DNA from 2 places in the Agarivorans aestuarii genome. Region 1 is predicted to be linked to the other one. Evidence: predicted binding sites of a transcription regulator. Region 1 holds the regulator's gene; the other holds the start of a gene.
What was found. The regulator MetJ, encoded in region 1, represses methionine synthesis genes. The targets are predictions, from matches to a motif close to TAGACGTCTAGACGTCTA.
Positions count from the first base shown of each region.

Region 2: metF (methylenetetrahydrofolate reductase) is a predicted target of MetJ. The motif match lies at 4,454-4,471, and genes of this name have one in related genera.

Region 1 is NZ_AP023033.1:421,507-432,894, forward strand. It holds gene rpmE (50S ribosomal protein L31) at 119-331, shown strand; gene K5609_RS02010 (hypothetical protein) at 410-1,018, opposite strand; gene K5609_RS02015 (DUF4062 domain-containing protein) at 1,063-1,491, opposite strand; gene K5609_RS02020 (hypothetical protein) at 2,036-2,539, opposite strand; gene K5609_RS02025 (hypothetical protein) at 2,529-2,876, opposite strand; gene metJ (met regulon transcriptional regulator MetJ) at 3,298-3,597, opposite strand; gene metB (cystathionine gamma-synthase) at 3,750-4,907, shown strand; gene metL (bifunctional aspartate kinase/homoserine dehydrogenase II) at 4,936-7,347, shown strand; gene K5609_RS02045 (alpha-amylase family glycosyl hydrolase) at 7,508-9,565, opposite strand; gene fabR (HTH-type transcriptional repressor FabR) at 9,850-10,470, shown strand; gene K5609_RS02055 (DUF1422 family protein) at 10,480-10,818, shown strand; gene K5609_RS02060 (YHS domain-containing (seleno)protein) at 10,836-11,294, opposite strand.
Region 2 is NZ_AP023033.1:4,077,418-4,088,805, reverse strand. It holds gene K5609_RS18950 (glycoside hydrolase family 9 protein) at 129-2,456, shown strand; gene K5609_RS18945 (substrate-binding domain-containing protein) at 2,729-3,754, shown strand; gene greB (transcription elongation factor GreB) at 3,821-4,300, shown strand; gene metF (methylenetetrahydrofolate reductase) at 4,487-5,389, shown strand; gene K5609_RS18930 (hypothetical protein) at 5,602-6,051, opposite strand; gene K5609_RS18925 (hypothetical protein) at 6,658-7,911, opposite strand; gene ppc (phosphoenolpyruvate carboxylase) at 8,044-10,683, opposite strand; gene argC (N-acetyl-gamma-glutamyl-phosphate reductase) at 11,098-11,388, shown strand, end outside.

The sequences.
Region 1 (11,388 bases):
GCTTCTTATATGATCCGCCACCTAAAATTTATAGGCTCTGATAGAGTTGCTTTCGTATGGTGTTTGGTGTCAATTGTGGCGACCGAATGGCGATACGGCCCAAGTATTGAGGTAATCCATGAAAACTGATATCCACCCAACTTACGAAGTACTTACTGCTACTTGTTCTTGCGGTAACGTAATCGAAACTAAATCTACTCGCACTGGTTCTATGTTCCTAGACGTATGTGACAAATGTCACCCGTTCTACACTGGTAAGCAACGTAACGTTGATACCGGTGGTCGTGTTGATCGTTTCAACAAAAAATTCGCTGTATTGGGCAAAAAATAAGCCAGCCTTATTTACGCTACACAGCAAACAAAAAGCGCCTAAGGGCGCTTTTTTTGTGTCTGGGTGTTATGTATCAGTTTAATTAAGAAGTGGAGCAAGAATGGTGTATCCATTTTCATCGGTATCATAGACCTGCTTGTCTTTTAGCCATGATTGAATCAAATAGATATCCTCAGGGTAGACAGAGAGGTGTTGGAGATCACCCTTACGATATTCACCACAAGGTGACGGAAACAGAGGAGTTATTTCTGTTGAAGCTTTTAAAGTAGTGCTATACACACATTTTTTGATTATATCTCCTACCTCACCTTCTGAGCTGATTTGTCTGATCTGACTTTTTACGGTTTCTTTTAACTCTTCTATATCTATGTTCACTGAATATGAAGATTGTATGAATCCACGACCTCGATATCTAAATTGTAGTATTGAGTATCTGACGTTCCAAAATTCTTTTGGGGTAGGTTGCCTTTCGTTGGGAGAACTAAGAGTTGGTGTGTTGGGGATAATATCAATATTGCGGGCTAATTGGAGTTCTAGTCTTTGAATTTTTTTGTTTAATTGTTCATTTTCTCTGGTCAAATTTGAAGTGACTAGGCCGCTTGTTGCTGAGTCCAAGGCTCTAACCCAACCAGGCATTGGATCAGAGTTGATTAGCTTATTAATCGAGACTGTTACTTGTAGAGACAACTCTTCTGGAGAACTCCAATATGAGCACATTCGATTGTTATTTTCTACTGTTTTCCTAAAATCTGAATAGAGCTTTTTCCCATGGTCTGTTTTTCTATTTTACTAGCCTTAAGTTCTTCAGGGTCCTTACACAAAAAGCTAATAATCGGTATGTTTTTGCTTTTAGCATAGTGATACTCGTGGTGAGTGAAGCTACGTGAAACCTGTTTAGATTTTAGGAGGTTAAAATCATCTCGGTAATACTCATTTACCTTGCATTCAGTTCCGTACCTTCCCCCAAGTATTAAGATATAGTAATCGCATTCGTCTATGAGGCTTTTTATAAACTCCCATTGAGTAGAATTAGTTGAGGGAAACAGTTCCATTCCTACAGGTATACAATCGCACTTTAGTAAGTTTTCAGAAACATATCTTCTTTCGTCTTGCAGATCTTCGTAAGTCGAGCTAACAAAAACTTGATATTTCTTCTCCATATGATTTTCCTAGAACCAACATTATTTCATCAGACAATTCTAATCGTTACTTTATCATTTAATGCTAATTGAGTTAGCGCTACACGTTATTAAATGATGATTTAGTTACTATTTAGTAGATGCTTTATGCTTGCGCACTTATTAGTTAGGACCACAGCATTCCCCTCCATTATCGCGAGTAGCGGAAGTTTAAAGTGATTAAGCCAAGCACTGTTTGAGCGAAGCGAGTTGTGCAGGCGCGCTTTAAAATGAGGTGAAAGCACAGATGTAAACAAAGCATCGCTTTGTGTGCTTGAACACAGGAAGAAGATAATGCGGGGCAACCTTTCTTTTGCTTCGTTTTCTTTGGTTGTTCAAAGAAAATGACGCCGCCGAAGGCGAAACCAATGCGCAGAGCTAACGGATGAAGGCTTTGTTTTTCTCAATATGTACTAGGTATGTCTAGATGTAGTAGTTCAGACTTGACAGTTTCCCGATTTTTAGGGGGCTTTGTCAGCTTAGGCTTGGGCTACTACACATTAAAAGTAGAAAACCACCTCAATAGCTATAGATTTAGTTGTTTTATAATCGCAATTAAATCAAATGGCTCACTGAGTAGAGGTTCTTTAAGAAAAGCTATCAACTCTTCAGAGTTAAGCTCATTGATATCATTTACTAACTCATCGGGCTTAAAATTTTGTTTTATTTTTAGCCATTCATCGAGTTGGTTTTTATCCTCTGTTTGAGCTGCGTACTCAACTAAAATAAGCGAATACTCATCGGCTTGTGCTTTGGTGCAACGTTCCATTGCTTCGTGGCTAGCAACAAGTAGCACTACCTTTTTACTTTCCGCTGGCAGAGCTAAAAACCAGTTGCTTGTTATTTTTTCTACTTCTATGTGGTTCCTGCGAGCCTCTCTGCAAACTTGAGTTTTAGCGTTTAAGGCTTGATATTTAAGCTCTAGTTCATTTGCTAAGTTTTCATTACTCATGAGCAGAGACGTAGAAGAAGCAGCCCCTGAGAACGTCATAATCAAGCCTGCTGTTAATAAATTAAGTCTATAGAGCATTATATACACACTCCCAAAAGCGCCTTTCTTTACCGTGAGTATAAATAGATGCGGTACCTGCAATGTCTTCCAGCTTTTTACGTTTTATTTCGGGAATGCTCTTTACAGTGTTGGCATATAGTTCCCAATTATAAGTCGTAACTTGGTAACCCGTAGATATCAATTCTGCAGCTTTGTAGGTGCCTCTGCCTGCAAATATTTGAAAGAAAGGAACTACACTAATGAGCTTATCCAATAAATTTGCCATTTCAACTGTGTCGTTCATCTGCTCTATGTATTGTAGCGTTCTTTCGCTAGGTTCAAAGCCCTGTAAATGACAAAAATTGCCCTTAGACATAATGCCTCCTTTAACTAATTGTTAATAGTATCAGTAAGTTTGTTTTCAATCAATTTGTAATTCTTTGAAAACGCAGCTTACTAAACCTTGTTATTGGCAGGATAACTAAAAGGAAATTGGGCAATTGAATGTAGCTATTCAATCCCTCATTATCGCTGTGAGGCGAAATAAAAATTATTATGCATACTGGGGGATGAAGTGTTATTTAAACACAGAAGTTTTTGGTTAATAGCTGTAGCAGTGTTATGTAGTGGGCTGTCTTGGTACTTTATTGAGAATACTTCAGAACTAGTACTAGCGCATTGCTTAATTATCTTTTCAGTTGCCTATGATGTAATCAAACTTAGGGAGCAAAACAAAATTAGAATAGTGGTTTTAGAGTAAATCAAAAAAGCCGCTCAATGAGCGGCTTTGTAAAATCTTAATCTTCTTTATTGAGTTCTGCTTGGGCGGCTTTCTCTAAGGCCGGGTCGGGCTTGTCTTTTTGCAAGTCGGCGTCGTCGGGCAGTGGTTGGCCAGTATAGGCGTGCAAAAATGCTTCGCAAAGTAGCTCACTGTTGGTGGCGTGGCGTAGGTTATTTATTTGTCTACGGGTTCGCTCATCGGTCAATATCTTTAGCACTTTTAGTGGGATAGATACTGTGATTTTTTTTACTTGTTCGCTTTTTTTACCGTGCTCAGCGTAAGGGCTGATCCACTCACCATTCCAATCTGTAGACATTCTGCAATACACACCAAACTAAAGAGACCCTATTGTAACGGGGGAAATGCGACTTAGCAATCCAACAGCAAAGACATTTAGACGTCTAGAAGTGTTGACGTCTTTTTTGCTGGTGGTAAAGTGGCAGGATAAATTGAGGGAGTAAATCAGCAATGTCTTTAAAAGATCTACAAGCGGCTACTATAGCAGTGCGCAGCGGTATTGAAAGTGATACCCAACACGGTGCGGTAGTGCCACCTATTTATTTGTCGAGTAACTACAGCTTTGCTGATTTTAACCAAAAACGCCAGTTTGATTACAGCCGTTCAGGTAACCCTACTCGGCACATTTTGGCCGAGGCGATTGCCGATTTAGAACATGGCGCTGGTGCGGTAATTACTAACACCGGTATGTCGGCGGTTAACCTTGTTACTGCCTTGCTTGAGCCGGGCGATTTATTGGTTGCTCCGCATGATTGTTACGGTGGTAGCTACCGTTTATTCGACAGCCTAGCTAAAAAGAATGCCTTTGAAGTGGCTTTTGTTGATCAAAATGATGACGCAGCTTTAACTCAGTTATTGGCTAAGAAGCCTAAATTGGTGTGGTTAGAGACCCCTAGTAACCCTTTACTTCGAATTGTAGACATTAAAGCCATTGCTGAGCAAGCGCATGCTGCTGGTGCATTGGTGGTGGTAGACAACACCTTTTTATCTCCTGCTTTGCAAACGCCAATTCTGTTAGGTGCCGACATTGTGGTGCACTCGGCCACTAAATACATTAACGGCCACTCGGATGTAGTGGCCGGTATGGTGGTGGCGGCCAACGAAGAACTGGCCGAGCAATTGGCGTGGTGGGCTAACTGTTTAGGTTTAACCGGTTCGGCTTTTGATTCTTACCTTACTTTGCGCGGCCTGCGCACCCTTAAAGCACGTATGAATGTGCACCAGCAGAATGCTCAAGCCTTGGTGGCGTGTTTGCAACAACAAGAGGCGGTGGGCGCGATTTACTACCCTGGTTTGCCAGAGCACCCAGGACATGCTTTAGCGCAAAGTCAGCAAAAGGGCTTTGGTGCTATGTTCAGTTTTGAATTGAATTTAGAAGAAAACCAAATGGTTAAGTTTTTAAAAAGCTTACAGTTGTTTTCTTTGGCGGAATCTTTAGGTGGCGTAGAAAGTCTAATTGCTCATCCGGCTACCATGACGCATGCTGCGATGTCGGCGGAAGCGCTAGCAGAGGCTGGCATTTCTAATCAGTTATTGAGGGTATCGGTAGGCTTGGAAGATTCGCAAGATTTAGTCAATGATTTACAGCAGGCCTTTGCCCAACTGTAGTTTTACCAGCGTTGTAGAGAGGTAAGTCATGTCGGTAAATAGACATGTGCATAAATTTGGTGGCAGCAGCTTAGCTGATGCAGGGTGCTTTAAGCGGGTGGCGGCGATTGTTGCCAAACATACTCAAGCGCAAGATTTAATTGTGGTATCGGCGGCTGGTAAAACCACCAACCGCTTAATTAACATTATTGAACTGGCTAAGCAGGCTGACAATGCCGCGGCTGATGCACTTAAAGGTTTAATTGAGTTTCAATGCAAGTTAGTTAATGAGCTGCTTGATGAAGCCGCAGCCAAGTCGATTTTAACCGCGCTAGATGGCGAGCATCACCAAATTGCTAGTATTCTTGAAGGTGAGCTTACAGCCTTTACCTGCAACGAAGTATTGTCTTTTGGCGAGCGTTGGTCTGCACGTTTATTAGCAGCTTTGTTAAGTGCTCAAGATTGCCAAGCCGAGTGGTTAGATTCTCGCCAGTTTTTTAAAGCGGAGTTATCTACCCAACCGCAAGTGGATGTTGCGAAAAGTGCCCCCTTATTAGCTAAATGTTTAGCTGAAAAAGCCGCTTGCCGCATAGTGGTAACGGGGTTTATTTGTAGTGATAGTGAACAACGTACCGTGACTTTAGGTCGCAACGGCAGTGATTACTCGGCTACCGAGTTAGCTGCCTTGGCCGATGCTGTGTCTACTACGATTTGGAGTGATGTAGCTGGTATTTATAGTGCTGATCCACGTTTAGTGAAAGATGCAGTATTGCTTGAAAACCTTGCGTTGAATGAAGCTGCAGAATTATCGCGCATTGGTACCTCAGTATTGCATGCGCGAACTTTAGAGCCACTGGCGCGTTCTCGGCAAAAGGTGAACCTGCGCTGCAGTTACGCACCCAACGATGGACAAACCTTAATTCACCGCAAAGGTACTAATAGCCACAGCGCAAAAATTGTTACCTCGGTAGGCAATGTAGTGCTACTTGAGCTTACCTTTACCCAAGATTTTACGCTTAACGCTACGGCCTTGTTAGAAGCCTTAGCTAGTCATCATCTAGCACCCGCTACTCGCCATAAGCACAGCGAAACAGGCTCGCTGCGTATGGCTTACACTTGCGAACTAGTCGATGAAGCCTTGGCCAAAATCGATCAGCTGGCTAGCCAATTTCATATCCAAAAAATTGAGCGTAGCGAAGGTTACAGTTTGGTGGCCCTAGTGGGCGCGGGCGTATGTGATAACCCGCAGCAGTGTTATCAGTTTTTTCAGCATTTGGCTGAGCAGCCATTAGAGTTTATCCACTCGAGTGCTGATAAACTAAGTTTGTGTGCTGTGGTGAGGAAAATCACCTTAGAGCCACTATTAAAAGATTTGCATAGCCACCTATTCAAACAAAAAACCAAGTTGGGTTTGGTAGTCTTTGGCAAGGGCAATATTGGCAGCCAGTGGTTGGAGCTATTTAACCAACAGCAAACTACCTTGGCACAGCAGCATGAGCTTGAAATTAGCTTGGCGGGTGTGTTTTCAAGTAAAGCTGGGCACTTAGACTTTGCCGGCCTGAACCTAGAGCTGCTTGATAGTACTGAAGCCAATACGCCGCTTATTTGGCCAGAGCTATTCGATAAGCTAAAACGCCATCCTTATGACGAGCTTGCTGTGTTAGACATAACCGCCAGTGAAGCACTAAGTGCTTATTATGGTGAATTTGCTCGACATGGCTTCCACCTTATTACCGCTAACAAGCATGCTGGTGCAAGTGAGCAAGCTAATTATTCAGCCTTGCAGCAAGCCTTTAGCGATCATGGTGCGCAATGGTTGAGCAACGCCACAGTAGGGGCGGGCTTGCCAGTGCAAAAAAGTATTCAAAGTTTGCGCGACTCTGGCGATGATATTCATACCATCTCAGGAATATTTTCTGGCACTTTGAGTTGGTTGTTCCAACAGTACGACGGAACCGCGGCCTTTTCTGAATTGCTCGCCGACGCCTTAAATCAAGGTTTAACCGAGCCAGATCCTCGCGAGGATCTTTCTGGTAAAGATGTGCAGCGCAAGTTGCTTATTTTAGCTAGAGAGGCGGGTTTACAGTTGGAGCTAGCCGATATTGCGCTTAGCTCTTTAGTGCCAGAGTATTTAGCGGCCTTAACTGTAGAGCAGTTTTTAGACTCGATGAGCGAGTTAGACCAAAGCATGCTAGAAGCTTTTAACGACGCTAAACGTCAAGGCAAAGTGATTCGTTTTCTAGCCAAAGTGAATCAAAAGGGAGAGGCTGAAGTTGGCTTATCGGCAATTGATGCGCTGCACCCTTTCGCTAACCTTAAACCTTGCGACAATGTGTTTGCTATTGAGAGCTTGTGGTACAAGCAAAACCCTTTGGTGATTCAGGGGCCTGGCGCGGGCAGAGAAGTGACTGCAGGGGCTATTCAAGCTGATTTAGTTAGCCTTTGCAAAAGCCTTAAATAAGCTGATTTTTGGATAAAAAAAGGCCTCTTAAATTAAGAGGCCAAATAGGATATTAAGGGTGTTTACAAACGCTTGAAGGCTACTACCTTCACTCTAGTTTTAAGGGTTGCTAGAAAACCTTCCGCACAAGAAAAGGTGGCGTGAAGCCACCTCTCAATTTTTACTCACATTTGCTAATCATCATTGTTCCGCCGGTTAAGGCATCATTGATTTCAAAGCTATATACGTATTCACCTGCTTCAGGGATAACTACACTTGATTCTGTACCTTCACCGGCTGCAATAGACATTGCTTGTTCCGTTGCAATTACAGCGACTCCGGTAGATGAAGCAAATTCTGAGCTCCAATCTGATGCAGCAAACTTAAAGCCAAACGAAGTGGTCGCTGTTTCGTTTACCACGACTTGGTAAATATTGTCGCCTTTGTAAGTGAACTTATGGCTATCTGGCGTGGCCATGAACCCGTCGCCACCATTGTAGTTACCACGGATCCACATTTCTTTATCCAGAGGACCGTTCCCTGCAACATCTGGTGCGTTACAATCTGCTAAAGGACCAGTACCAACTAGGCTGCCGCCATTTCCTTGTTGTGGACCATCATCTGTAGCTGACATTACTTCTAGGAATAAAGACTCGAAGCCAGCTATTTCGATGGTATAACCACCAGAAGCAATATCGATAGTCTCATTGCTTAGCATGTTGCGTAACTGACCATCACTACCAATATCTTCACTAGTTACAGCAATGGTGTAACTGTTGCTGCTAGTATTGTTTAGGAACAAGATGGTGTTATCTTCGAACTGTTTGTGGTCAAAGAAAACATTAGCCGCATCATCATGATTAATGGCTATACGCTCACCTTTGTAAAGCGCAGGGTTTGCTGCTCGCAAGGTCATCAACGAACTGATGTAATCACGTAAATCAGCTTGGTTAGCATTCGCGCTAAATACGCTGCCGCCTTGTTCGCTGGCTAAGCCTTCTACTTGTCCGCTGTTTCGAGCTACGTGGTCATCACATAAACCTAAATCTGCACAAGTTGTGTTGCCAACTTGGTCGGCAAAGTCTGGTACTTCATCGCCAATCTCTTCACCATAGTAAAGGGTAATTGGACCTGAATAAGCGCTTAAGAAAGCATAGGCCGCTTTATGACGGTCCCAGTACTCCTGCTCATTTGGCTCTGCAATGTTGCCACGCTGTAATAGATCGCCGAAACGCACTAAGTCATGGTTACCAATAAAGCCATTAGGTACAGCATGAGAAGGGTTAGCAATTTGGGCGTTAAATGCTGCGTTCAAATTAGTTGCATCACGACCACCACTGCCGTTTTCTTCTACAGCGTAAGTTTGGGTGATGCTGTATCGCATAGGGAAGTCAAAGGCCGAACACACACCTGGTGCAGCTTCTGGTCCGTAGCCTTCATCACGAATTTGGTTACCACCGCCATCCCAAATCTCAGCCACCATATAAGCTAATGGGTTAACTGTTTGACCATTCATGGTGTAAGTTGTTGCCTTCGACGCATCTTCTACCGCTTTACGAATTTCGCCCCAAGCGCCAATAGGAACTTGATAAGCTTGGTCTAAACGCCAACCATCTATGCCCAGCTCTGTTACCCAGTAACTAGCCACTTCTTTATAAAACTCGAGGGTATCGTTATCGGTACCTGGGTAGCTTACAGGGTTATCAGAACCAGATGGAGTTAAGCCATTTGGAGAAGGCGTTACATTGCCTTTGTGGTGGCCAAATACGCCATCAAAAATTACGTACATACCACGGGCATGCGCTTCGTTCACGAGCGTGCGAGCCTGTTCCATGGTGCCAAAGTTAGGGTCTATGGCAAAGTAGTTACGAGTGAAGTAACCAGTAGCATCTAGCTTACTGCTACCCTCTGAATCGAAGATAGGCGTCATCCAAACAGCGTTTAGGCCTAGGCTTTGAATGTAATCGAGCGAATCGATAATGCCTTGTAAGTCGCCTTTGTGGTGGCTTGTGCCGTAACCGTCGTTGTAGTCATGGCTTGAGTCACCATCAATAAACGCTTCGGTCATTACTTGGTAGATGCGTAACTCTTTGGCTTTTTCATAAATATCTGCGTCACATGCGTAAGCCTGATATTCATATTCCGGGGTGGTTGGTGGAGTGTCATCACCGCCGCCTCCGCCACAAGCACTTAAACCAAATACTACTGCCATTGAGATGGCGCTCTTGGACCAATTCATTATTCATCCTTGCTGATTACAACTTATATAGCTTGAGTTAATCACAGCACAGCTCGACTAGATACTTGATAGCGTTTTCAGGTTGATGGAAAATTGACCTAGCTCGCATCTTTTGTTTAATTGAGAATATTGTTTTTTTATGAAATGCTTTTCAGTGGGTTTGTTCTGGCCTTGAAACGATTCGCAGTTAAAAACTTGGTTTTTGAGGATTTGCATTGTTCGATTTGGGTTTTTTATTACTCACGGTATGATAGCCCTATAAATAGAAAGGAAGTGGCAGGTTTATGAGTGGCGTTAGGGCCCAGCAAAAAGAGAAAACACGCAGAGCAATTATTGATGCAGCATTTAGTCAATTAAGTGCTGAACGTGGTTTGTCGAGCTTAAGTCTGAGGGAAGTAGCTAGGGAAGCGGGTATTGCGCCTACTTCTTTTTATCGTCACTTTTCCGATATGGAAGAACTAGGGCTAACCTTAGTAGATGAAGGCGGTTTAACCTTGCGCCAACTTATGCGCCAGGCGCGGCAACGAATTATTGCCAGTGGTGGCAGTGTTATTGGCACCTCGGTGGAAACCTTTATGGAGTTTGTTTATAACAATCCTAATGTGTTTCGTTTGTTATTGCGTGAGCGTTCTGGGACATCCCCAGCCTTTAGGGCAGCGGTGGCGCGCGAGATTGCTCATTTTATTGCCGAGCTTACCGACTATTTGGAGCTGCAATATCGCTGCCCAAGAGGTGATGCGCAAATGCAAGCCGAAGCTATGGTGATTATTGTTTTCAATGCTGGTGCTTCGGCCTTAGATTTAGCAGAGTTTGATCGTCAATTGTTGGCCGATAAAACCATTAAACAGTTACGCATTGTTGCCAAGGGAGCGGCACTTTACAATCGCTCGGAAGCCTTAAGTTAAGAGGTGAATATGAAGGTAAGAAAATCGCTACTATTGTTAGCTTTTATTGCAGGTTTATGTGGTAACGCTAGCTTGGCCTTGTTTACGGTGCCTGAGCTAAGGTTTTCGGTGTTTCCAATTATTGCCTTTGTTTTGGCCATTATGCAGTTGTACCACTTATATACTGAAAAAGACTTAAGTGAAGATTCTCCCTTAATGAGTGTTGCCGCCTTTTTACTGGGTGCGCTGGGTTATTCGGCCATGTTGCGTGCTCAATTTCCCGACATTGGCAGCAACTTAGTATTGCTAATCATCTGTCTGTTTATTGGCTTATGGCTGATGTTTAAGTTAGGCGGTTTTAAACGCTAAGCATTTAGAATGCTAGATTATTGTAAAGCCTGCTGCCAAGCTAAATCTGCCTGTTGTTGGTAGGCTTTCCAATCTCCTTCTAACCAGCGCTTGCGACCTTTTTCCGCAAAGAATAGGTGCAGTTGGCTATCAAAAAACTCCCAAACTTGGCCATCGGTTGCAATTAAGCCCTCGCCTAAAGACAGAGCATTAGCGCAAAACCCGTTATATTTAGGCTGGTAAGCTTCTGGCTTAGCTGCAAACTTGTCGGCGCTTTGCTGGCTAGCAAATTGCCAATCAGCCTCTTTCCACCTCACTGTGTACTTTTTATTGCCTTGCTGAATGTAGCGATTACCCTGATCTTGAGCGAGCTGGTAACTGGTGACATCGATTCCGCCTATGGCCTTGTCACTCCAAAAGCTGGTGCTTACTGGCTCATTGGCAAAGCTGCTTAAACTGAGTATCAAGCAAGTGGTGGCAAAAATAATCCGTTTCATAATTTTCCCTAGATGCAGAGTAAGCTATGAATGGAGACCGTGCTTAGCTGAGCACTATTTCAAATAATAAAAAGTCGCGTTAGTTAACGCGGCT
Region 2 (11,388 bases), 1.0 Mb from region 1:
TAAGCACTTCATAGATACGTTTTGTTGCAGGCTGTTGGTCATAGTTATGTGAGCTAAAGCCATAAACATTATTCAGTTACTGAATTAGAGTGAACATGATTTTAATGCCTCAGTTCAAGGAGAGCGAAATGAGCGCGAGCGACAAGACTCTTTTCAATGTAAGTTTAAGCCGTGTTAGCCAAAGCATTGTATTGGCTAGTTTAATGAGTGCACCGGCACTTGCGGCCAGTAATGAAATGCTTAGCAATACCGATTTTAGTAATGGTACCACCGGTTGGTGGTCGAGCGGCGCCGAGCTGGTGACCAAAGACGGCGAAGCCTGTATGGACATTAAGCGTGCTGGTTCAAATCCATGGGATGTTATTTTAGGCCAACGTGGATTTGGTTTGGAAAAAGGCCAAGATTACGCTATTGATTTTGTGGCCCGCGCTGACAAAGACACCGCCTTTACCGCCCTTATTCAACATAATGGCGCGCCTTATACGCAATACTTTAATCAAGTATTAGAGATTGGCACTGAGCCAAAATCCTTTAGCTTCAAGTTCACTCAAGACCAGAAGAGTGATGCTAAAACCGAGTTTCAGTTTCAGTTGGGCGCACAAAAAGAAGCGGTGTTGTGTTTTAGCGATATATCGGTGAAAGGTAAGTCTTTTGTTATCGTAAACAAAATTCCTAACATTCGCTTAAACCAAATTGGCTTTTATCCTAAAGCCGAAAAAATTGCGGTAATTAGCAGTGAAGAGCAACAACCGCGGGTTTGGCGCGTAAAAGATGCCGAAGGCAATCACTTACTTACCGGTAAAACCAAAGTATTTGGGATGAATGCTGCCTCTGGCGAAACAGTGCATCAAGCAGACTTTTCTGCCTTAACGACAAAGCATGATAACTTGGTGTTAGATGTAGATGGTCAAACTAGCCATCCTTTCAAAATTGCTGATGATATCTACCGCGAGTTAAAACACGATGCCTTAGCTTACTTCTACCAAAACCGTAGCGGTGTAGAGATTAAGCAAGAGTTTGTACAGCGACCAAACTTGGCGCGTCCAGCTGGGCATGCACCAGATGTAGTGAGTTGTTTTGATAAAACCGACGACAAAGGCAACAAGTGGCCAGGTTGTGATTTTGACATGGACCTCACCGGCGGTTGGTATGACGCAGGTGACCACGGTAAATATGTGGTAAACGGCGGCATTAGTACCTGGACCTTAATGAACCTTTACGAGCGCTCGCAATTTATTGATGGCGCTGACGAACCGTTTGCTGATGGCAAGCAACCGATGCCAGAAGCCGGCAATGGTGTTAACGATCTATTGGATGAAGCGCGCTGGAACATGGAGTTCATGTTGGCGATGCAAATCCCAGAAGGCAGCAAAGTATCGGTGCCTGTGGGTAACCAACAAGAAAACGTTCGCTCGCTTAAGCTCACCGAAATTGATGCCTCTGGTATGGCGTTCCATAAGGTAGCCGATGAAAAGTGGACCGGTATGCCATTACCGCCGCACAAAGATACTCAAAAGCGTCATGTTGGCCAATCGAGTACTGCAGCTACCTTAAACCTAGCCGCTACTGCAGCGCAGTGTGCGCGTATTTGGAAAGACATCGATGCTGATTTTTCCGCTCAGTGTTTAACTGCGGCAAACCGTGCTTGGCAAGCTGCCAATAAACACCCAGAAGTATACGCTTACGATAACTTCACCGGCTCTGGTCCTTACGGGGATACTGATTTAGCTGATGAGTTTTATTGGGCAGCGGCAGAGCTATTTATTACTACAGGTGAACCTAGGTACTTAGAAGCAGCTAAAGCATCTCCTGTATTCTTAGCGGCGCCAGTGGGCGACGAAACGGCCAAAGGTGATTTGTTCTGGCAAGATCTAAGTTCAGCAGGCACCTTGAGCCTAGCTCTTGTCCCTAGCAAGCTAGACCAAGCCACACGTGATAAAGCTCGCGCTAAGATTATTGCTACGGCCGATGCTTACTCTGCACACATGGCTAAAGAGGGTTACCACATCCCGTATAGCGTAGAGCAGTACCCTTGGGGTTCTAACTCTAACTTGGTGAATCGCGGTATTTTCTTAAGCTACGCCACAGACTACAGTGGCGACAGCAAATACATGCAGACTTTGGCGCATGCCTTGGACTACATCTTAGGGCGAAACCCGCTTGATCAGTCTTACATTACTGGCTACGGCAGCAACCCGCTTAAAAATCCGCACCACCGTTTTTGGGCGCATCAAGCCGATGCCAACTCACCTAAACCTGCACCAGGTGCGTTATCGGGTGGGCCTAACTCCATCAGCTTTAGTGACCCAGTTGCAGCCGGCCTTAAAGGCAATTGTATTGGCCAAACCTGTTTTGCTGATGAAATTGGTGCTTGGACTTTAAATGAGATCACCATCAACTGGAATGCCCCCCTAGTTTGGGTTACCACAGTATTGGATGAGCACCGCCTTAAGTAAGAAAATTGTAATAAACAATTAGCATAGGCCGACATTATGTCGGCCTTTATTGCTTCAAAAAATTAAGTAATTACTGATGCTTGGGGGCAGTTAGTCACTGATAATGTGATCTATAACGGCGTTCTAACGCTCAATATCATTGAAAACAAGTTCTTGGCCGAGTTGGTGTATATAGTGGTATCGGGAGTTTTACCTCTCTGGCCTGCTAATTCAGCTTGGCAGCACAGAGGAAAGGTAAAATGCGAACTCGTGTTAGTTGTCAGAGAATCAATGTGAAAGATAAAAATAAATTGGAGCAACGCTCAACCGTTTATGATGTCGCCGCGTTGGCTGGGGTATCGCCTAGCACCGTATCTCGGTTTATGAATCAAACCACCTATGTGTCTGATGCAAAACGTAAACAAATTCAAGCTGCTATGGTTGAGCTAGGCTATAAACCTGGCCAGCAAACTGGAGCCAGCGCTAGTAGCCGCACCATGACCATTGGGGTACTAGTACAACATCCCGACAGCCCATTTTATTCTTCAATTTTAAGAGGTATTGAGGAAGTTCTGCTGGCTCAGGGCTATTCGCATATTATCGTAACCGGCCACTGGAATAGCGAAGAAGAAATGGAGTCGATGCAGCTGCTGTTATCGCGCTCTGTGGATGGGATCATTATTGTTACCGGTGGCTTAGCAGACGAACAAATCGTTGAGTTTTCTAAAAAGCGACCGATTGTTGCACTGGGCCGTGAGCTAGAAGCCGCACGACTGCGCTCAATTAAGATTGAAAACTCAGTGGGCGCTTACATGGCTACTAATCACCTTATTCAGTTAGGCCATCGCGAGATCGTTCATATTCGCGGAGCAGAAGGTCACCCCGATGCCCAGCAGCGTTACAATGGTTATTGCCAAGCTATGGAACATGCGGGTTTACCGGTGAAAATGCAGCTAGTAGAGCAAGGTGACTTTAGTGAACAAGGTGGCTTTGAAGCGGTGCAGCGTTTGTTGGCCAATAAGCGCCAGTTTAGCGCAATTTTTGCGGCCAATGATTTAACCGCGCATGGCGCGATGTTAGCGCTATATAAAGCCAATCGACCAGTGCCAGAGCGTGTTTCGGTAATTGGCTTTGATGATGTGCCCGGTTCTGCATTTTTCATTCCGCCACTTACCACAGTGCGCCAACCTATATTTGATACCGGTTATGCGTCTGCTTTAACCATTTTGGATATGTTAAATGGCGGTGCCAGCAACTCTTTCCGTATTCCGCCAGTTGAATTGGTGAAACGAGAAACCACTCAAGCCCACGTGCTCTAGTTAAAGCTAGCGAGTTTACTGCCTAAGTCGTTTATAATTGGCTTAGGCAGACTAAATGACGTAGCGATGAAAACCAATCTAATTACCCGCCCTGGCTGGCATAAACTCGATGAAGAATTAAAGTACTTGTGGAGGGTGAAACGCCCCGAGGTGACCCAAGCCGTATCTGAAGCGGCCGCTCTGGGGGATCGCTCAGAAAACGCCGAATACAAAGAAGGCAAACGCGAGCTTCGCCGCATCGATTCTCGGCTGCGCTTTCTTACCAAACGATTAGACGCCCTAGAGATTGTTGACCACCACCCTCAGCAAAACGGCAAAGTGTTTTTTGGCGCCTGGGTTGAGCTAGAAAATGATGAAGGCGATATTGTTCGCTATCGCATTGTTGGCACCGACGAGATTGACCCCAAACTAGGCTATATCACTATCGACTCTCCCATGGCGCGCGCCTTAATAGGCAAGCAAGTGGATGACGATGTGTTTGTAAAAACGCCCTCTGGCACCAAAGAGTGGTGGATTAATCTTATTCAATACACCCCTTTCGAGTAGCGGAGCTAATTCTGTTAGCTAACTATTTGTCTTAATGCATATTTAACCAGTAGTTAGCGGCTAAAACCCCCATGTTGAAAATAATTCATCTAAAGCTATGTTTAAGATGAATAACGTTGACTTACTTTATCTTCTCTTTAGTATCTAGCGGTATAGACGTCTAAAAGTCTTTAACGGAGAAGGTCAATGGGATTTCACAACGCGCAACAAATCGAATCACTCAATCAAAGCTTAAGTGAGCTTAACCGCGATATTAACGTGTCCTTTGAGTTCTTCCCGCCAACCACCGAGACCATGGAGCAAACTTTGTGGTCGTCTATCGAGCGTTTGCAAACCTTAAAGCCTAAGTTTGTATCGGTAACCTATGGCGCTAACTCCGGTACTCGAGACCGCACTCACAAGGTGATCAAAGCAATTAAGGACCGCACAGGCTTAGCGGCAGCACCGCATTTAACCTGCATCGACTCAACGCCCGATGAGTTGCGCCAAATTGCTCGCGACTACTGGAACAGCGGTATTAAAGACATCGTGGCCCTACGCGGTGATTTGCCCGAGGGCTCTGCCAAGCCGCAAATGTACGCTAGCGACTTAGTGGCCTTGCTAAAAGAAGAAGCCGATTTTGATATCTCGGTCGCGGCCTACCCAGAAGTTCACCCAGAAGCAAAAAGCGCCCAAGCCGATTTATTGGCACTAAAACGCAAAATGGATGCCGGTGCCAACCGCGCCATTACCCAGTTCTTTTTTGATGTAGAGAGCTACCTGCGCTTTCGTGACCGCTGTGCAGCAATCGGTATTGAAGGGGAAATCGTACCCGGTATTTTGCCAGTATCTAATTACAATACCCTGAAAAAGTTCGCCTCTTTTGCCAATGTAAAAGTGCCAAAATGGCTACACAATCAGTTTGCTGGCTTAGAGCATGACCAAACTACTCGAAACCTAGTAGGCGCCAGTGTTGCTATTGAAATGGTCAAAGTATTATCGCGCGAAGGAGTGAAAGACTTTCACTTCTACACGCTTAACCGCTCGGAGTTGTCTTACGCTATATGCCACACCTTAGGTGTTCGCCCAGCTGAAGCCGTACCTGCTTAGTGACGAATGCAGCTGAGAGATAAAAAGCCTAGCAATGCTAGGCTTTTTTGTATCTGGGAGGGCGGTCAATAAAAGTAGATTATCTTCAAACAAACTATTGGACATAAATGGGTCAAACGAAGAATGATGACTAACTTTTGAGCCAAAAACCGTGCTTCAGATAAACATCATCATCGATATTTTTGCTGGTGATGATGTTTACTTAATTGTATTTAATTCTCACAAATTGAGACTTTATCTCCTGACAGGAATAGTTCTATTGTTGTCTTATTTTTCGAGTTGTAAACTGGTAGTTGGTAAACGGTAATTTCCGTTTGCACCTCATTGTTCCCTTGCAACTCAATCATCCTTTCGTACCAACTATTTAGGTTAACCTCTCTCCTTACTGCAATTTGATAATGGTGGTCAGATAACTGACTGACTTCAACTGTTTTAGACTCATCAGAGCTAATAAAAGCATCGCCAATAGGGAGTAACGTCGAATGGTTAACCTGGTAGCATTGTGCATATTCATCAATTAGTAATTGAAAAACTTCAGTAACGCTTAAATCAACTTTAAATGTCAGCGGCGGATATTTAGAATTTCTAAATTCTTCTGCGGTTTCTGGTGGCATCCCACAGCCGCCAAGCAAGGCAACAAACAGCATTGAAATAATTCTCATGATTTCACTCTAAAAAATAAACAAGTTAGTTTTGACTTTATACTTATACATTAGCCACCACCAACAACAACTACAGTAATGATAAATCCAACATTGTAGAGTGCAAGGTTTTATAGAGGCAGGCATTCATTCATTTACACGTTTAAATGGCAGTGTTTATACACTTGATAAGCTAATTAAATTAAATAAAGATAAGTAGGTAAAAGCTTTAACATGCAATGGCATTTTCTAGCTAACTTCGGGGCAAGAGCGTTTCACAAACTTGATAGCCAAGATTGTGCTTTTCAATCCCATTATCTTCGCCGAGTAGCGCAAATGAACAAGGGAGCAGAGTTGAAGTCTGTTTGAGCGTAGCGAGTTACTTCAACTCCCTTGTGAATGCGCAACGGAGGGTCTAAGAAGATGCGGGGCGAGTTTTCTTTTTGCTTCGCTAAGCTTTGGTTGTTAAAGCTTAATGACGTCGCCGCAGGCGAAAGCTTTTGCTCTATAGCTAACACATAAAGGGGCAACAATGAGTTTGACTCTAGATGCCACATCGTGAACTTGAAGCCGAATGCTCAGCTTATGCTAAACGCACACCCACTAACTACATGGCCACGACCCCAGTTACATCAACAGCGCATTTACCCCAGAGCATATCAGCCACATGATTAGGGCGTAGTACCAGTTGTTTTTAAGTATTTGGCTGGTGGAGAATTGGTAGCGGCCTATCATGGTTAGGCCTACGCCAGATAGGGGGCTGCTGCCGGTGGATATTGCCCAAGAACTTAAGAATAGAAAACCTAGCTGACTAGGTTCGGGATTAAGCGGCAATAACAAAGGGCTGGCTAAAGAAATGCTAATAACTGGATGAATGCCAAACATGCAGGCCACGATCATCATTGCCAACACTACTGCAAAGGTTTGATGGTTAAAGCTTACGTTGTGCAGGCTTAAGGTTTCTGGATAGGCCAGCAACAAGGCTTTAATACCTGCCGAGAATACCCCAGCAGCTAAAAACAGCACGTACTGGCTGCCAACATTAGATAAGCGATGGCTAACAAAGTTTCTGGCAATGAGCACTTTTGAGTTCCCTTTGGCAAAACTTAAGGCTGCAACAGGTGCTAGGCAAGTAATCATCAAAATAATGCTGAAATCGGGGAAGGCGAAATGCAATGCAATCACGCTGGTGGCGAGCACAAAGGGAATGGTTAAGCTTTCTCGACGCAAGGGGTAACCAGCAAAACTGTCTTTTTCGCGTAGCGATACTTCTGCGATGGTAAACGCCAAAGCGATAAGCGCCATTAATGCGCCTGGAACTAATACATCTAACCATTGCATACCGGGGGCGTAAGTAATGGAAACCGCAGTGGCAATAAAAAATGGAGACCACCAGGCTGCGGCACAAAAACAGCGCATTAATACTTTTTGTTGGGCGTTAGTTAAAGCCTGCTGTTTGGCCAAGCGGTCGCCGACAATGAATACAATTGATAGATTGATGACCGCACCCAGCAGGTTCATGCCTAGGGCGGTAGAGGCAATGCTGCGTTTGCCAATGGGCAAAGGATCTTGTTGGTTTTCTGGGTTAGCTAAGGCAAGAAAAGATACCGCGCTAAACATGGCCAGCAAGGGCAGGTTAATCGACAAAATATCGATGGCGCTAAGGAAAGCGTTCTGCTTGGCCGCCACTAACAGCAATAAAATGCCAATGGCCAATAAGCTGCCTGCTTGAATGCGAATGGCTTTACTAAGTTGCGGCAAATACACAATGGCCGCAGCCCAGGTTACTGCCGTGGCTAAGCCTATACCTATAACCCCAAAGGCATAAAGCAAGTAAAGCAGTAGTGAGGCGAGAAACAACCATCCCTTGTATTGTTGCATTGAAGACATCCTAAGGATCAATGAGCGAACGCTGCTACGGCAGCACAACCTGCCTGTAGTGAACTTTTAGCTTAGCCTAAGAACAAACAACCCCGCATAAAGCGGGGTTGCTACGGTTAAATATGTATGTATTTAACCGGTGTTACGCATACCTGCTGCAATACCTGCAATGCTTACCATTAAGGCTTGATCAACTACTGGGCAAAGTTCTTCGTTAGCACGAGAACGATTTAGCAGCTCAACCTGTAATACATGCAAAGGATCGATGTAAGGGTTACGCAGATTAAGTGACTCAACCACCCAAGCTTGGTTAGCCAGTAATTGGTTGTCTGGTGCTAGCGAAACAATCGCTGCTTTAGCGCCTTCTAACTTAACTCGAAGCTTTTCACCTAGCTCTTGCAGCTCTGGCTCTACTAAGCGTTCGTCGTAGATTTTTGATAACCAAGTATCGGCTTTCATAAATACCATTTCTAACATCGCTAAGCGGTTATCAAAGAATGGCCAAGCACGCATTTCAGTTAGTAGCTCGCTTTTACCTTCTTTAATTAAGCCTTCGAATGCCGCGCCGCTGCCTAACCAAGCCGGTAGTAATAGGCGGTTTTGGCTCCATGAGAAAATCCATGGAATAGCACGTAAGCTTTCTACGCCACCATCTGAACGACGTTTAGCTGGGCGACTGCCCAATGGCAGTTTCGCTAACTCGCGCTCTGGGGTTGCCGAGCGGAAGTACGGAACAAACTCTTCTTCGCCCCAAACAATGCCACGGTAGGCATCACAAGAAGTTTTGGCAATTTGATCCATCACTTCACGCCATTCGTCTTTTGGCTCCATTGGCGGAACCAAGTTCGCTTCTAATACTGCGCTGGCGTAAAGGTTTAGGCTGTCCATGGCAACTTTAGGTAGACCGAACTTAAAGCGGATCATTTCGCCCTGTTCGGTTACACGCAAGCCACCTTTTAGTGAACCTGGAGGTTGTGATAGCAAGGCTGCGTGCGCTGGCGCGCCACCACGACCAATAGTTCCGCCACGGCCATGGAACAAGGTTAAGCTGATTTGATGACCTTCACAGATAGATACCAGCGCTTCTTGAGCGCGGTACTGCGCCCACGACGCCGCTAATACACCCGCGTCTTTAGCTGAATCTGAGTAACCAATCATTACGTGTTGTTGGCCAGATATGTAGCCACGGTACCAATCAATCGATAACAGCTTGCTCATGGTAGCTGGGGCATTATTCAAATCATCTAGGGTTTCGAATAATGGTGCAACCGGCAAGCGGAACGGACAACCAGCTTCTTGAAGCAATAGTTGCACGGCTAATACATCTGATGGCTCGCTGGCCATAGAGATGATGTAAATGCCTAAGGCTTCGCGCTCTTGCTTGGCGATAATGGCACAGGTATCTAGTACCTCTTGCACAGACTCGCTTGGCTCCCAATCGCGTGGGAATAGCGGACGCTTAGAGTTTAACTCTTGCAATAAGAAGTGCTGTTTATCGGTCTCGTTCCAGTGCGCGTAATCGCCCATGCCTAAGTAACGAGTGATTTCTGAGAATACTTCTTCGTGACGGCCACTGTCTTGGCGAATATCCAAGCGCAATAGGTTGATGCCAAAACAAGCGATACGGCGCAGTAGATCTAATAAGGTGCCGTCGGCAATGATGCCCATGCCGCAGTCTTGTAGTGAGTAGTAACAAAGCTCTAATGGCTCACGTAACTGCTCGGTATTGGTGATTAGGTCGCGTGCCTCGGTGTACTGGCCTTTTAACTTAGCAGTGAGGTAGTCGTGAGTTTCTTGTAGCTCGCTGCGCAATACTTTTAATAAGGCACGGTAAGGTTCGTTTTGGTCACCCGTTTGCTCAAGTAGCGCTTCGTTAGCATCGCTCATCGAAAGTTCGCTAACTAAGGTTTGGATTTCTTTGAGGTAAAGATCTGCCGCCACCCAGCGGCTTGATAGTAATACTTCTTCGGTTACCTTAGAGGTTACAAATGGGTTGCCGTCGCGGTCACCGCCCATCCATGAAGAAAATACCACTGGCGCAGCATCTAATGCCATACGCATATCAAAATGCTGGCCTAGCTTTTTGTCTAGCTGGCGAACAAAGTCTGGCACGGCTTGCCATAGCGAGTTTTCAATTACCGCAAAACCCCATTTAGCTTCATCTACCGGAGTAGGCCGCTGCTGGCGAATTTCATCGGTGTGCCAAGCTTGGTTAACTAGCTGCTCTAGGCGGCCAAGTAATTGGCTGCGCTCTTGGTCTGGCAAGTCTAACTCTAGCCAATCTAAACAGTTATTAATGCTAACGTGTTTATTGATAAGGGTACGGCGAGTCACCTCTGTTGGGTGGGCAGTAAGAACCAACTCAATATTGAGTTGTGCTACAGCATGGTGGATCTCTGCTTCACTTAAGTTTTCTTGCCTTAGCTTGTTGAAAACTTGGTCGATAGGATCTTGTGCGCAGGTACTGCCTTCGCAGTTACGTGAAATGGTGTGGAATTGCTCGGCGATATTGGCCAAATTTAGGAATTGGCTAAAGGCGCGGGTTACCGGCAATAGCTCATCATCACTTAGGTTACGCAATAGTTCCAATAACTGCTCGCGCGCCTCATCATCATTGTTACGTGAGGCTTTAGCTAGCTGACGTATGGTTTCTACTTTCTCTAGAAACGCTTCTCCCATGTGGCTCTTGATCGTGTTACCAAGTAGTTGTCCGAGTAGACCCACATTTCCTCGTAACGAGGCGTTAATCTCCTGAGGCATATTCTGGCTCATTGTCTTTCCTTCACTGTTTGCGTTTGCTAGCGATTATTGAAATTTTTTTACTAAATCACCCTAGTCCTAGGGCAAAAACATACCTAAGACCGAGCATATAGTCAAAATACCTGTAATTAAATTACAAATAACGCTGTTTCCTTTGCTTAGGATCAAGCGGCTATTTATAGATTGTTACTCATATTTTAATAAGGGCAACTTTGTTTGGCTTACTTTTTAACCTATGCGCGTAAATTTAACAATAAATAAAAATTCATTTTTATTGCATAAAGAATTGCCTGTGGTATTCTCCGTTTATATTAAAGACAGCTAGTTTTTTTTGAGCTGACAAGGGTGACATTTTGTTCATTTGGTCAGTAAAATGCAGCTCAATAAATAACACTATGCCATAAGATTTCAAGGGAACAAGAAACGATGTTAAAGGCAGCGATTGTTGGTGCAAGTGGATACACCGGAGCGGAGTTGGCAGGCTATGTAAGTCGCCATTCAAATTTAGAACTTGCTGGGTTGTATGTTTCAGAGCGAAGTGTAGACGCAGGCAAGGCGCTATCTACTCTGCACGGCAAATTACGCGGTGTGGTTGACGCTCCTGTACAACCGTTAATTGTGGCTGATATCGCCAAAAACTTTGCTGATATTGATATAGTTTTGTTAGCCACTGCACACGAAGTAAGCCATGATTTAGCCGAAGCATTTTTAAATGCA